DNA from 2 places in the Streptococcus iners subsp. hyiners genome. Region 1 is predicted to be linked to the other one. Evidence: predicted binding sites of a transcription regulator. Region 1 holds the regulator's gene; the other holds the start of a gene.
What was found. The regulator Rex, encoded in region 1, represses fermentation and respiration genes when NADH is low (regulators of the CRP and FNR family bind a similar motif). The targets are predictions, from matches to a motif close to TTGTGAANTANTTCACAA.

Region 1 (5,945 bases):
TGACTACCAAACGTCATGAAAAAGAAACCTCCATCGGACTTATGGCTCTAGATGAAAATGAATATGCCGGGCAAGTGGATTACGAACTGGAAGTTGAAGTAACTGATGCCCACCAAGGAAAAATTCTCTTTGAAGACTTTCTCAAGAAGAACTCCATCCAATTTAAATATGCCCGTAGTAAGGTTGCACGAACTGCTAGCCATCGAAAATCAGTCCAATAAGGCTGATTTTTTTACTTGAATACTGAAAAAATTTCTTTTTTTTGATAGAATAGAACCATCTATTGTAAAATTTTCTTTTATGTTTCTCATAAAAGCTTAGTGTGTAAAAGGAGTTACTTGAAAATGGGTCAACCACTCGGTGAAAATAACATTAAAATCTTCTCACTCAATAGCAATCGTGCCATCGCTGAAAAAATTGCCGCATCAGCTGGTCTTCCACTAGGAAAATTATCCTCACGCCAATTCTCAGACGGTGAAATCCAAATCAACATTGAAGAATCTGTCCGCGGTGTAGATGTTTATATCATCCAATCTACTAGCTACCCAGTCAACAACCACTTGTGGGAATTGCTGATTATGATTGATGCCTGCAAACGTGCAAGTGCAAACACTATTACTGCTGTTATGCCTTATTTTGGCTATGCTCGTCAGGACCGTACCGCATCTCCACGCGAACCAATCACTGCTAAACTTGTTGCCAATATGTTGGTCAAAGCAGGTGTTGACCGTGTCCTAACACTCGATTTACACGCTTCTCAAATTCAAGGTTTCTTTGATATTCCAGTTGATAATCTTCTTACAGAACCTCTTTTCGCGTCTTATTACATGGAAAAAGGACTCTGTGGTGAAGACGTTGTCATCGTTAGTCCAAAAAATTCTGGTATCAAACGTGCGCGTAATATCGCGGAATTCTTGAATGCTCCTATTGCTATTATCGACTACGCTCAAGATGATTCTGAGCGTTCAGAAGGTTACATCATCGGGGATGTTGCTGGTAAAAAAGCTATCTTGGTTGATGATATCCTAAATACTGGTCGGACCTTCTCACAAGCCTCAAAAATCGTTCAAGAGGGCGGAGCTACTGAAATTTACGCTGTTGCCAGCCATGGTCTGTTCGCGGGTAGTGCGGCGGAACTTCTGGACGCTTCTCCAATCAAAGAAATCCTTGTAACCGATTCAGTCGCAAGTAAGGAACAAGAGCCTAAAAATATCGCCTTCATCACTGCTAGTGACTTGATTGCTGATGCCATCCATCGTATTCAAGAACACCAACCACTTAGCCCACTCTTTAAGTTTACAAATCCTGAAAAAAATAACTAGGAGTACCTTATTTGATTTATTTAGATAATGCAGCCACCACTGCCCTATCTCCCACTGCTCTCCAACGGATGTTGGAAGTAGCGCAAGAAACCTATGGCAACCCTTCCAGTATTCACCAGGCTGGTCGCAAAGCCAACCAAATTTTACGCCAAGCCAGACAGGATATCGCCCAAGTTCTCGATGTCCCAGCAGATCATATCATTTTTACAGCTGGAGGGTCTGAGGCTGATAATTTGGCTATTCAGGGCTATGCCCTTGCCAATCAAGCCAAAGGCAAGCACCTGATTACTACTGCTATCGAGCACCATGCAGTTCTTCATACCATGCAGTATCTTGAGGAGCGTTTTGGATTTGAAGTAACCTATATTCAGCCGATCAATCATGTCATCACTGCCCAGCAAATCCAAGAAGCCCTACGCCCAGATACCATCTTGGTTAGCACCATGTTTGCCAACAATGAAACTGGTCAACTGCTTCCCATTAAAGAAATTGGTCAACTATTGGCCGACCATCAGGCAGTCTTCCATGTAGATGCTGTGCAGGCAATCGGAAAAATGGATGTGAAGCCCGCTGACTATGGGATTGATTTTCTAGCTGCTTCTGCCCATAAATTCCACGGACCAAAGGGAGTTGGTTTTCTATATAGTCGCTTGCAAGGATTTGACGCACTTATTCATGGAGGTAAGCAAGAGCGACAACACCGAGCAGGCACAGAGAACCTACCAGGAATAGCTGCCATGGCACTTGCCCTCAAGGAACAAATCCAGTTACTTGAGCTACATACAGCCCATATCGAAAGTTTGAAAGAACATCTCATTTCCGGACTAGATGGGGCTACATTTTATATCAATCAAGCTGGTTCCCATCTCCCTCATGTCATCAACATAGGTTTCCCAGACAAGCTCAATGAGCAAGTTCTGATGAGATTAGACCTGGCTGGAATTGCAGTTTCAAGTGGGTCAGCTTGTACTGCTGGCGTTGTTCAGAACAGTCATGTACTTGAAGCCATGTACGGAACAAATTCCCATCGGCTAAAAGAATCCATCCGTATCAGCCTATCTGAAACAAATACTCTAGAAGAGATTGATATTCTTCTTACAGAATTACAAAAAATCATTGGAGGATAAAATGGCCTTTCAACAATCAGTTAACCTAAAAGATTGCGCATTTACCTATCACATTAGCTCTAACATCAAAAAATACACCCTGAGAGATACCACTTTTGAACAAACAAAAGCAGGGCACTACCAACTCACGCGCCTCTTGGAAGAAGTTCCTAACTCAAATCAGGGTTTTCTTTTAAAGATTATTGTCAATAAAGAGTTGAACGGTTTTAAAATCAACATCACAGACAAATCTGGCTTGCACTTGGTCAATATCTTTAAAGAAAATGGAAACAAGGTCATCCAGGAAAAATTCTACTTCTTGATGGATAGCTTAGTGGACCGTGACCTATTTACCAAGGAAGGTTAAGCATGATTATTATTCACTATCAAGATGCTTACAAAATAGACAGAAAACAGGAATTTGACAATCTGGATGCAGCCAAACTGGCCTTCTCAGGTTGCCTCACTCTTCCTGATTACTATCCTGTAACCAAACTAACACGAGATGGTCACGAGTTAGATTATAAAGGAACCATTGGTGACCTCTACCGCTACTTTCAAACACTAGACTAGGCAAGATTTCATGCTTAGTCTTTTTCAATCCAATCTGTTGATTTTTTCACAATCTTGGACTAGAATAGAAGAAAGAATTGAAAATGAATGAAAAATTGGTAGGCCTATACTCAAGTAAAATAAGCATTAGACCAGTCAGCTAGTATAGTATTGTCGCCAACCATATTTAAGGAGGTCATTGTGAAAAACGAAAAAAAAGCAGATATCCCGCGCGCAACTGCCAAGCGCCTTTCGCTCTACTATCGTATCTTTAAACGCTTTTATGCCGGAAATATTGAAAAAGCTAGCTCCAAGGAAATTGCAGAAGCCATCGGTATCGACTCCGCAACCGTGCGCCGTGACTTCTCCTACTTCGGTGAACTAGGTCGCCGTGGCTTTGGCTACAATGTAAAAGAATTGATGGATTTCTTTGCGGAAATTCTCAATGACAATTCGATTACAAATGTTATGCTTGTCGGTGTCGGAAATATGGGCCGTGCCCTACTCCACTACCGCTTCCATGAGCGCAATAAAATGAAAATTGTCATGGCCTTTGAAGCGGATGACAATCCAGCGGTTGGAACCGTTGATGAAAATATTCCCATCCATGCTATTTCTGAAATCAAGGAACGTATTTTGGAAGCAGGTGCCCAAACAGCTATTCTGACTGTCCCAAGTATCAAGGCTCAAGAGGTAACCGATATATTAGTAGAAGCTGGTGTCAAAGGCATTCTCAGTTTCTCTCCGGTCAATTTATCGGTTCCCAAAGATGTAGTCGTTCAGTATGTTGACCTGACCAGCGAGTTGCAAACCCTTCTCTATTTCATGCGCAAGGGTGAATAATGAACAGAGGAACCGAATTCCCGGCTCCTCTCTTTTTATCCTCTAAAATAGCTCACTTTCTTCCCTAAAAGAATAATAATCCTTATTGCCTACAATCAAATGATCCAACAAGACCAGTCCTAGTGTTTCGCAGGACTTTTTTAAATTCTCGGTAAACAATAAATCGTTCCTACTTGGCTCAACGGATCCCGACGGATGATTATGAACAATGATAATGGATGTTGCCATGCATTTTACCGCGTAATGCAAGATCTCTCTTGGCTCAGCAATACTCCGGTTGACACTTCCTATAAAAATAGTCTTTTGGCAGATAATCTGATTTTGCGTATTGAGATAGAGGGCAACTAGATGTTCTTGTTTTTTATCTCCAAGTTCTTGGATCATCTTTCGACCCAATTTCTCACTGCCTAAAATTCGTTCATTCAATAATAGCTCCGACTGGTTAATCCGTTTTCCTAGCTCAATCATGGCCTTGATTTCAATCGCTTTAACACGACCGATGCCCGTCAAGCTCTGCAATTCTTCAATGGAGAGCTCCCTTAGGGCGGCCAGACTTTCCAAGCGATTGAGTAGATTATTGGACAGGATAGAAACAGGCTCATTTTTGGTTCCAGTTCGGATGAAAATAGCCAATAATTCCTGATTACTTAATTTTTCTGCCCCAACTTCTAACAATCTTTCTCGTGGCAAAAGTGCCTCTTCCTTAAAATCAATTTGGTACATAAAATCCTCCTCACTTATTTTATTCGTAAACAAGCAAGAAAATGAAAAAAGACTGAGAAAATTCTCAGTCTTAAACCTTACTGACCATAATCATATTGGTTATATGATTTGTTAAATGAATCAAGTATATCTTGTGAGGTTTCAGTATAAGGCGTTGTTGATTCTAGCACACCTTTTACGATAATCCGTGCAGTCGCATCATAGTCTGTACAAGTTACCAATGTTACTTCTGTACGTCCTTCTACATCATCAATGACATAGACACTCTCAGGTGTAACTGTCTGCACACTGTCAATCACATAAGTATAGACATTGGTCTTGTCAGTGATATAGATTTTCATACCATTCTGGGCCCTATCCAATGGAGAGAAGAGAACATCCGCCGCACCGGCTACACCAAAAATGTGGTGACTAGCCAAAGCATAATTCCCTTTCCCCATTTCCTGGGTTTCCTTCATGGTTCCAGCACCGTACATTAGAGATGTGTTCCCCACACCTTTGAAAATAGGTAAATTGATTCCAAGTTCTGGGATTGAAATACCACCAATTACTGGCAACCGTTGCGCTTCCCATTGGGCCGCCAATATGGCTTCCGTTGAAATTGCCTGAACCTGTTCAAAATCAAAAGTAGTTTCTGCCTCTTTGTTTTTTTCAATGTCCTCAGCAGTCACTTTTGAAATTTGGTATTTATTGGTATTCCATCCAATTATAAAATTACGGATAGAGGTGTTAAAGATGAGAGCTAGAGAAATCAAAACCAGCAGCAAAGCTAGAAGATTACGCCAAATCCCACTTTTTCCTTTTTTACTTTTAGCACGTTTTGACATAGAACTACTCCTGCTCTTCTTCAGTCTTAGCATCTGCAGCATCTACCAGTGCAAATGTCATAATTTTTGCCTCATCATTTAGACGCATGACCTTGACACCCATGGTTGAACGACCAGTTTGGGAAATATTGGCAACACTTGTACGAATAATCACACCTGTATCGGTAATGACCATAATGTCCTCATCACCAGATACCGTTGTCAAACCAGCCAGAGATCCATTTTTCTCAGCAACTTTGAGGGTCCTAATCCCCTTACCACCACGGCCTTTGGTAGGATATTCGCTGGCTGGTGTTCGCTTACCAAAACCTTTTTCTGTCAAGACAAGGACTTCTTGTTCATCTGAAATCATGGTCGCACCAACCAACTGATCTCCCTCACGTAAATTGATACCACGAACACCCGTTGCAGTACGCCCCATATTTCGAACATCTGTTTCTGTAAAGCGAACAGAGTAACCAAATTTGGTTCCCATGATAATATCCGCCTGACCATTTGTCAAGAAGACGTTAATCAATTCATCATCTTCTTTCAAGTTCAAGGCCTTAAGACCACTTTGACGGATATTGCCA
Region 2 (5,945 bases), 910 kb from region 1:
CTTCTGTTGCGTGGGTCAATACGTCCATACCAGTATCGGCAGTAACATGGGCAGGTACTGTCAATACAAGAGCTGGGTCAACAATTGCCACAGTTGGCGTCAATGAGTAGTCAGCAATTGGGTACTTGCGGTTGTTTGCCTTATCAGAAATTACAGCAAATGGTGTTACTTCTGAACCTGTACCAGATGTTGTTGGAATCGCGATAAACTTAGATTTCTTACCAAGTTCTGGGAACTTGAAGGCACGTTTACGGATGTCCATGAATTTTTGAACAAGGTCATGGAAGTCAACTGTTGGTTGCTCGTAGAAGAGCCACATAACTTTGGCAGCATCCATTGGTGAACCACCACCGAGTGCGATGATTGTATCTGGTTTGAAGGTACGCATCAATTCTGTACCTTTATAAACTGTTGTGATATCTGGATCTGGTTCAACGTCTGAGAAGATTTGGTAAACCACTTTATTACGACGAAGATCCAATTGTTCAATAATACGATCCAAGAAACCAAGTTCTACCATGGCATGGTCCGTAACGATCATCACACGTTCAACGTCACGACATTTTTGGAGGTATTGGATAGAATCACGTTCGAAGTATGTTTTAGAAGGAACTTTAAACCATTGCATATTATTTCTACGTCTTCCTACTTTCTTGATGTTGAGCAAGTTCATCGCACTTACGTTATCACTGATTGAGTTACGTCCATAAGAACCACAACCAAGTGTCAATGATGGCAAGAAGGCATTGTAAACATCACCGATACCACCGAAAGTAGATGGAGAGTTCCAAATAACACGAATCGCACGTACGATTGTACCAAATTCTTTGGCCAATTCAGCATCTTCTGTATGGATAGCTGCTGAGTGACCTAGACCGTGGAATTCAACCATTTGACGAGCTGCTGCCAGGCCTTCTTCACGGCCTTCAACTTTCAATACTGCAATAACTGGTGACAATTTCTCACGAGTCAATGGCTCTTTTTCACCGATTTCAGTAACTTCAGCTGCCAAGATGTTAGTACCTTCTGGAACTGAGAAACCAGCTTGTTCAGCAATCCATGCAGCTGGACGACCTACGATGTCCGCATTCAATTTGCCTTCTGCACAGTTCTTGCTGTTGGCTTTTACACCGAAGCAGTACTCTTCAAGTAGGGCTTTTTCTTTCTTATTAACAAAGTAAGTTTTGTAAGATTTGAACTCAGCTACAAATTCGTCATACACTTCCTTATCAATGATCACTGCTTGCTCTGACGCGCAGACCATACCGTTGTCAAATGACTTAGACATCACGATATCATGAGCAGCTTGACGGATGTTTGCAGATTTTTCAACATAGGCAGGAACGTTACCGGCACCTACACCAAGAGCTGGTTTACCACAAGAGTAAGCTGCACGCACCATGGCGTTACCACCCGTTGCAAGGATTGTCGCAATACCGTCGTGCTTCATCAATTCAGAAGTTGCTTCCATAGATGGTTTTGTTACCCACTGGATACAGTTTTCTGGAGCACCAGCTGCCACAGCTGCTTCATAGACAACACGCGCTGCGTGAGCTGAAGACTCTTGAGCAGATGGATGGAAGGCAAAGACGATAGGGTTACGTGTTTTCAAAGCAATCAAGGCTTTAAAAATAGCTGTTGACGTTGGGTTAGTCGTTGGAGTGATACCACAGATAACACCAACTGGCTCAGCAATCAAGGTCAAGCCGGTTACATCATCTTCTTCGATGACACCAACTGTTTTTGTATGGCGCATATTGTTAACAACGTGCTCGCAGGCAAACAAGTTTTTAGTTGCCTTATCTTCGAATACACCACGTTTGGTTTCTTCAAAAGCGTGCATTGCCAGTTCACCGTGCTTGTCGAGAGCAGCTACCGAAGCCTTAGCTACAATGTAGTCTACCTCTTCTTGACCAAGTTTGCGGAACTCATCAAGAGCAACCAAACCTTTTTGAACAAGCTCATCAACGTGCTTGCGAGCTTCTGCTAATTTTTCTTCTGGTGATACAACTTTTTTATCAGCCATTGTGTTCCTCCAAATTTTCTTATTAACATTTTGTTAATTTTTTCACAATCTTATTCTACAACTTTTTATTTTATTTGTAAAGAGAATTTGTTATTTTTTTCACATTTTTTCTGTTTTATTTTTGAAAACGCTTTCTTTTTGTTTATCTGGAGTACATTTCAGAAAACTTTCTGAAATTTATCTGTTAACAGCTTCAAAAATAAACCTAGGACATAAAAATCTAACAACTAACCCCCTTGGTTTCTATTTTAACAAGAAAACGCTTACAAGTAAATGGCTTTTTATGAAAAAATTTCAGTAATTATCTGATTGTTTTCAAAAGCAGATACACAGCCCTCTCTTCTGATTTACTTGCATTTTCTTGTTTTATGTGATATTATTAACAAGAAAATATCTATATTAACACATTCAAAAAATGTGCTACAATAAATAGGAGGTCTGCCATGAAAGCAGTTGTCGTTAATCCAGAATCTACTGGTGTTGTCGTTGTTGAAAAAGAACTTCGTCCACTTGAAACTGGCGAAGCTCTGGTTCAGATTGAATATTGTGGTGTCTGCCATACTGACCTACACGTTGCTCAAGGTGATTTTGGCAAGGTCCCTGGCCGTGTTCTTGGGCATGAAGGGATTGGTGTCGTAACTGAAATTGCCCCTGATGTGACTAGCCTGAAGGTCGGCGACCGTGTCAGCGTTGCTTGGTTCTTCCAAGGTTGTGGTACTTGCGAATACTGTACTACTGGCCGTGAAACCCTCTGCCGTACTGTAAAAAATGCAGGCTACTCTGTTGACGGTGGTATGGCTGAGCAATGTATCGTAACAGCTGACTATGCGGTAAAAGTTCCAGAAGGTCTTGATCCAGCTCAAGCAAGTTCTATCACTTGTGCGGGCGTTACTTGTTATAAAGCTATTAAGGAAGCACACCTAGAACCAGGTCAATGGATTGTCATTTACGGTGCTGGTGGACTAGGCAACCTTGCAGTCCAATACGCTAAGAAAGTGTTCAATGCCCACGTTATCGCTGTAGATATCAATAATGACAAATTGGAATTAGCCAAGGAAGTCGGTGCAGATGTCATCATCAATGGTCTTGAAGTGGAAGACGTGCCTGGCTATATCAAGGAAGTAACTGGCGGCGGTGCTCACTCAACTGTCGTAACGGCTGTTTCTAAGGTTGCCTTCAACCAGGCTATTGACAGCGTTCGTGCAGGCGGTTATGTGGTTGCAGTCGGACTTCCATCTGAATACATGGACCTCAGCATTGTCAAAACAGTACTAGACGGTATCAAGGTTGTCGGCTCTCTAGTTGGTACTCGTAAAGACCTAGAAGAAGCCTTCCACTTCGGTGCTCTAGGCCTAGTTGTTCCGGTTGTTCAAAAACGCCCTGTAGAAGATGCAGAAGCCGTCTTTGATGAAATGGCTGCCGGTACTATCCAAGGCCGTATGGTACTTGACTTCTGCCACAGTCACTAATTTCTACTCTACTAAAGTTAGAAGCGACCCAATTGTCGCTTCTTTTTTGCTTTTAGAACCAGAAAAAAGTAGTAGCCCTCGCTACTACTTCTCTAATTTTTCTAAAATACTTGCGAAATCTGTTTTTAAGATTTCCAGGCTTGTTTCAACTTGACTTCTAGTCTGGTTATTTTTTACCACAACCTGTCCGCTTTCCAGCTCGCTTCCACCAAGTGTGATAATGGTCTTGGCTCCAAAGACATCTGCTGACTTGAACTGGGCCTTGAGCTTGCGGTCCAGATAATCGCGCTCTGCTCGGAAACCTTGTTTGCGGATAGCTTGAACCAAGTCTAGCGCTCCGCCATTTGCTTCCTGACCCAAAACTGCGATGTAGACATCCAACTGGGTGTCGAGAGGAAGGTCAATGCCTTGCTTTTCAAGGACGAGGATGAGGCGCTCAATCCCCATACCAAAGCCAAAAGCTGGCGTTTCTGGTCCGCCAAAGTAGGTCACCAATCCATCATAACGTCCACCGGCACAGATGGTCAGGTCATTGCCACCAACCTCTGTCATAAACTCAAAAATAGTGTGGTTGTAGTAGTCCAGACCGCGTACCATGTTGGTGTCAATGGTGTAAGCAATACCTAGGCTGTCCAACATAGACTTGACCGCTTCAAAGTGGGCTGTACTTTCTTCGTCCAGATAGTCCAGGATAGACGGTGCGTTTTCCACAGCGACCTTGTCTTCTTTTTCCTTGGAATCCAACACACGCAGGGGATTTTCTTCTAGACGGCGCTGGCTATCCTTAGATAGCTGGTCCTTGAGCGGTGTCAGGTAGTCAATCAAGGCCTGGCGATAAGCGGCACGGCTCTCAGGATTACCCAAACTATTGAGGTGGAGGCGGATACCTCTGATACCCAACTCTCCAAAGAAGTGATAAGCCATGGCAATGGTTTCCACATCTGTTGCTGGGTTGCTAGAGCCAAAGCACTCAACACCAATCTGGTGGAACTGGCGCAGACGACCAGCTTGTGGGCGCTCGTAACGGAACATTGGACCCATGTAGTAGAACTTAGCAGGCTTTTGCACTTCTGGGGCAAAGAGCTTGTTCTCTACATAGGAGCGAACAACCGGTGCCGTGCCTTCTGGACGAAGAGTGATATGGCGGTCCCCCTTGTCATAGAAATCGTACATCTCCTTGGTCACAATATCCGTGGTGTCGCCAACCGAACGACTGATGACCTCGTAATGCTCGAAGATCGGTGTGCGAATTTCTGCATAATTGTATTGCTTGAAAATGCTGCGGGTGAAGTTTTCCACATACTGCCACTTGGCAGAATCCTGTGGTAATAAATCCTGGGTTCCTTTTGGTTTTTGTAATTTCATAGGTCTTCTCACTTCTCTATATCTTGCCCCTTATTTTATCATATTTTAATCTTTTTTGGAAATGGCAGAGCAGACAAAAAGGGAGTGGGAAAGAACTCGACCATTCATAGAAGAGTTCGTCAACAAGTCCTTATTTCTAATTGTTGAGCTGAAACAGTCTATCCCCAGACTGTTCCACTCCCACCCCCGTGTAGCCCCAACAGTCATAGTAGTGACTGTTGGAGGTTGGGAATAGGGCGAACAGAGTTCGCATCAGTCGTATAGGTCAGATTTGGAGTGTAAAACACGAACAAATCTGCCAATCAACCACTGCGCTGAGATGTTGACACTAACTTTGAGAAGCGGTGCTGGGCTTGAGCCCAGCCTCCTTGTTTTAAAAACTATTTCTTATCCACAATCTGGAAATTCAAGTCGCTCACTTCTATCTCAACCTCAAGTTTTTCTTCGGAGTTCAGATTGAGGAGGTTTTCTAAAGCCGTTTCTGCAAAAGCCGCGACTTTTTCCTTACGTTCTGAATCATTCAAGACATCCTCACTTGTCTTGTATATGGCTTCTTGGGATTTATCATTTAAAAATTCCTGAGCCTTTTGCCCTGCAGTAAATACATCCACCGCCTTATCGACAAGACCATTGCTATTATTGCTGATTTTGATTTGACCATGCTGTTGAGAATCAACTTCGACAAGGACAGGCTGCTTGAATGTCAAGGTGTTATGTTGAATGTGAACATCTGACTGCTCAATTCCTTCCAAGACCAGTTTGAACTCCGTCTGCACAGGAATGTCTACAGACATTTCCCGCCCAACAAAGAGCTTGGTAAGGGGCTCTGTCCAGTCTGGCCATTCTTCTAATTTATTGTTTTCAAAGGTCTGGTTGGCAGTGGTTGCTACCTCAGCTCCTGCCACAACTAGCTTGCTTTCCGCTTCAAACTTCTTGATAACAAATTCATACTGAACCTTGTGGGTCCCTTGAAACCAGGCAAAAATACTATTTCTAAACCAGATAATGCCTAGACCTAAAACCAGTAGCAAGACCAAAAGGCTAGCCAACTTTTTCGCGAAAAACTTCCCAACTGTTTTCATACA

Region 2: a site for Rex is predicted at 2,057-2,074, ahead of adhE (bifunctional acetaldehyde-CoA/alcohol dehydrogenase). Genes of this name have one in related genera too.

The regions. Positions count from the first base shown of each region.
Region 1 is NZ_CP118734.1:1,148,248-1,154,192, forward strand. It holds gene PW220_RS05750 (CYTH domain-containing protein) at 1-221, shown strand, start outside; gene PW220_RS05755 (ribose-phosphate diphosphokinase) at 345-1,322, shown strand; gene PW220_RS05760 (cysteine desulfurase family protein) at 1,334-2,449, shown strand; gene PW220_RS05765 (DUF1831 domain-containing protein) at 2,451-2,795, shown strand; gene PW220_RS05770 (DUF4649 family protein) at 2,798-3,001, shown strand; gene PW220_RS05775 (redox-sensing transcriptional repressor Rex) at 3,182-3,823, shown strand; gene radC (RadC family protein) at 3,866-4,546, opposite strand; gene PW220_RS05785 (class A sortase) at 4,624-5,373, opposite strand; gene gyrA (DNA gyrase subunit A) at 5,378-5,945, opposite strand, start outside.
Region 2 is NZ_CP118734.1:233,803-239,747, reverse strand. It holds gene adhE (bifunctional acetaldehyde-CoA/alcohol dehydrogenase) at 1-2,026, opposite strand, end outside; gene adhP (alcohol dehydrogenase AdhP) at 2,470-3,495, shown strand; gene hisS (histidine--tRNA ligase) at 3,580-4,860, opposite strand; gene PW220_RS01340 (hypothetical protein) at 5,241-5,942, opposite strand.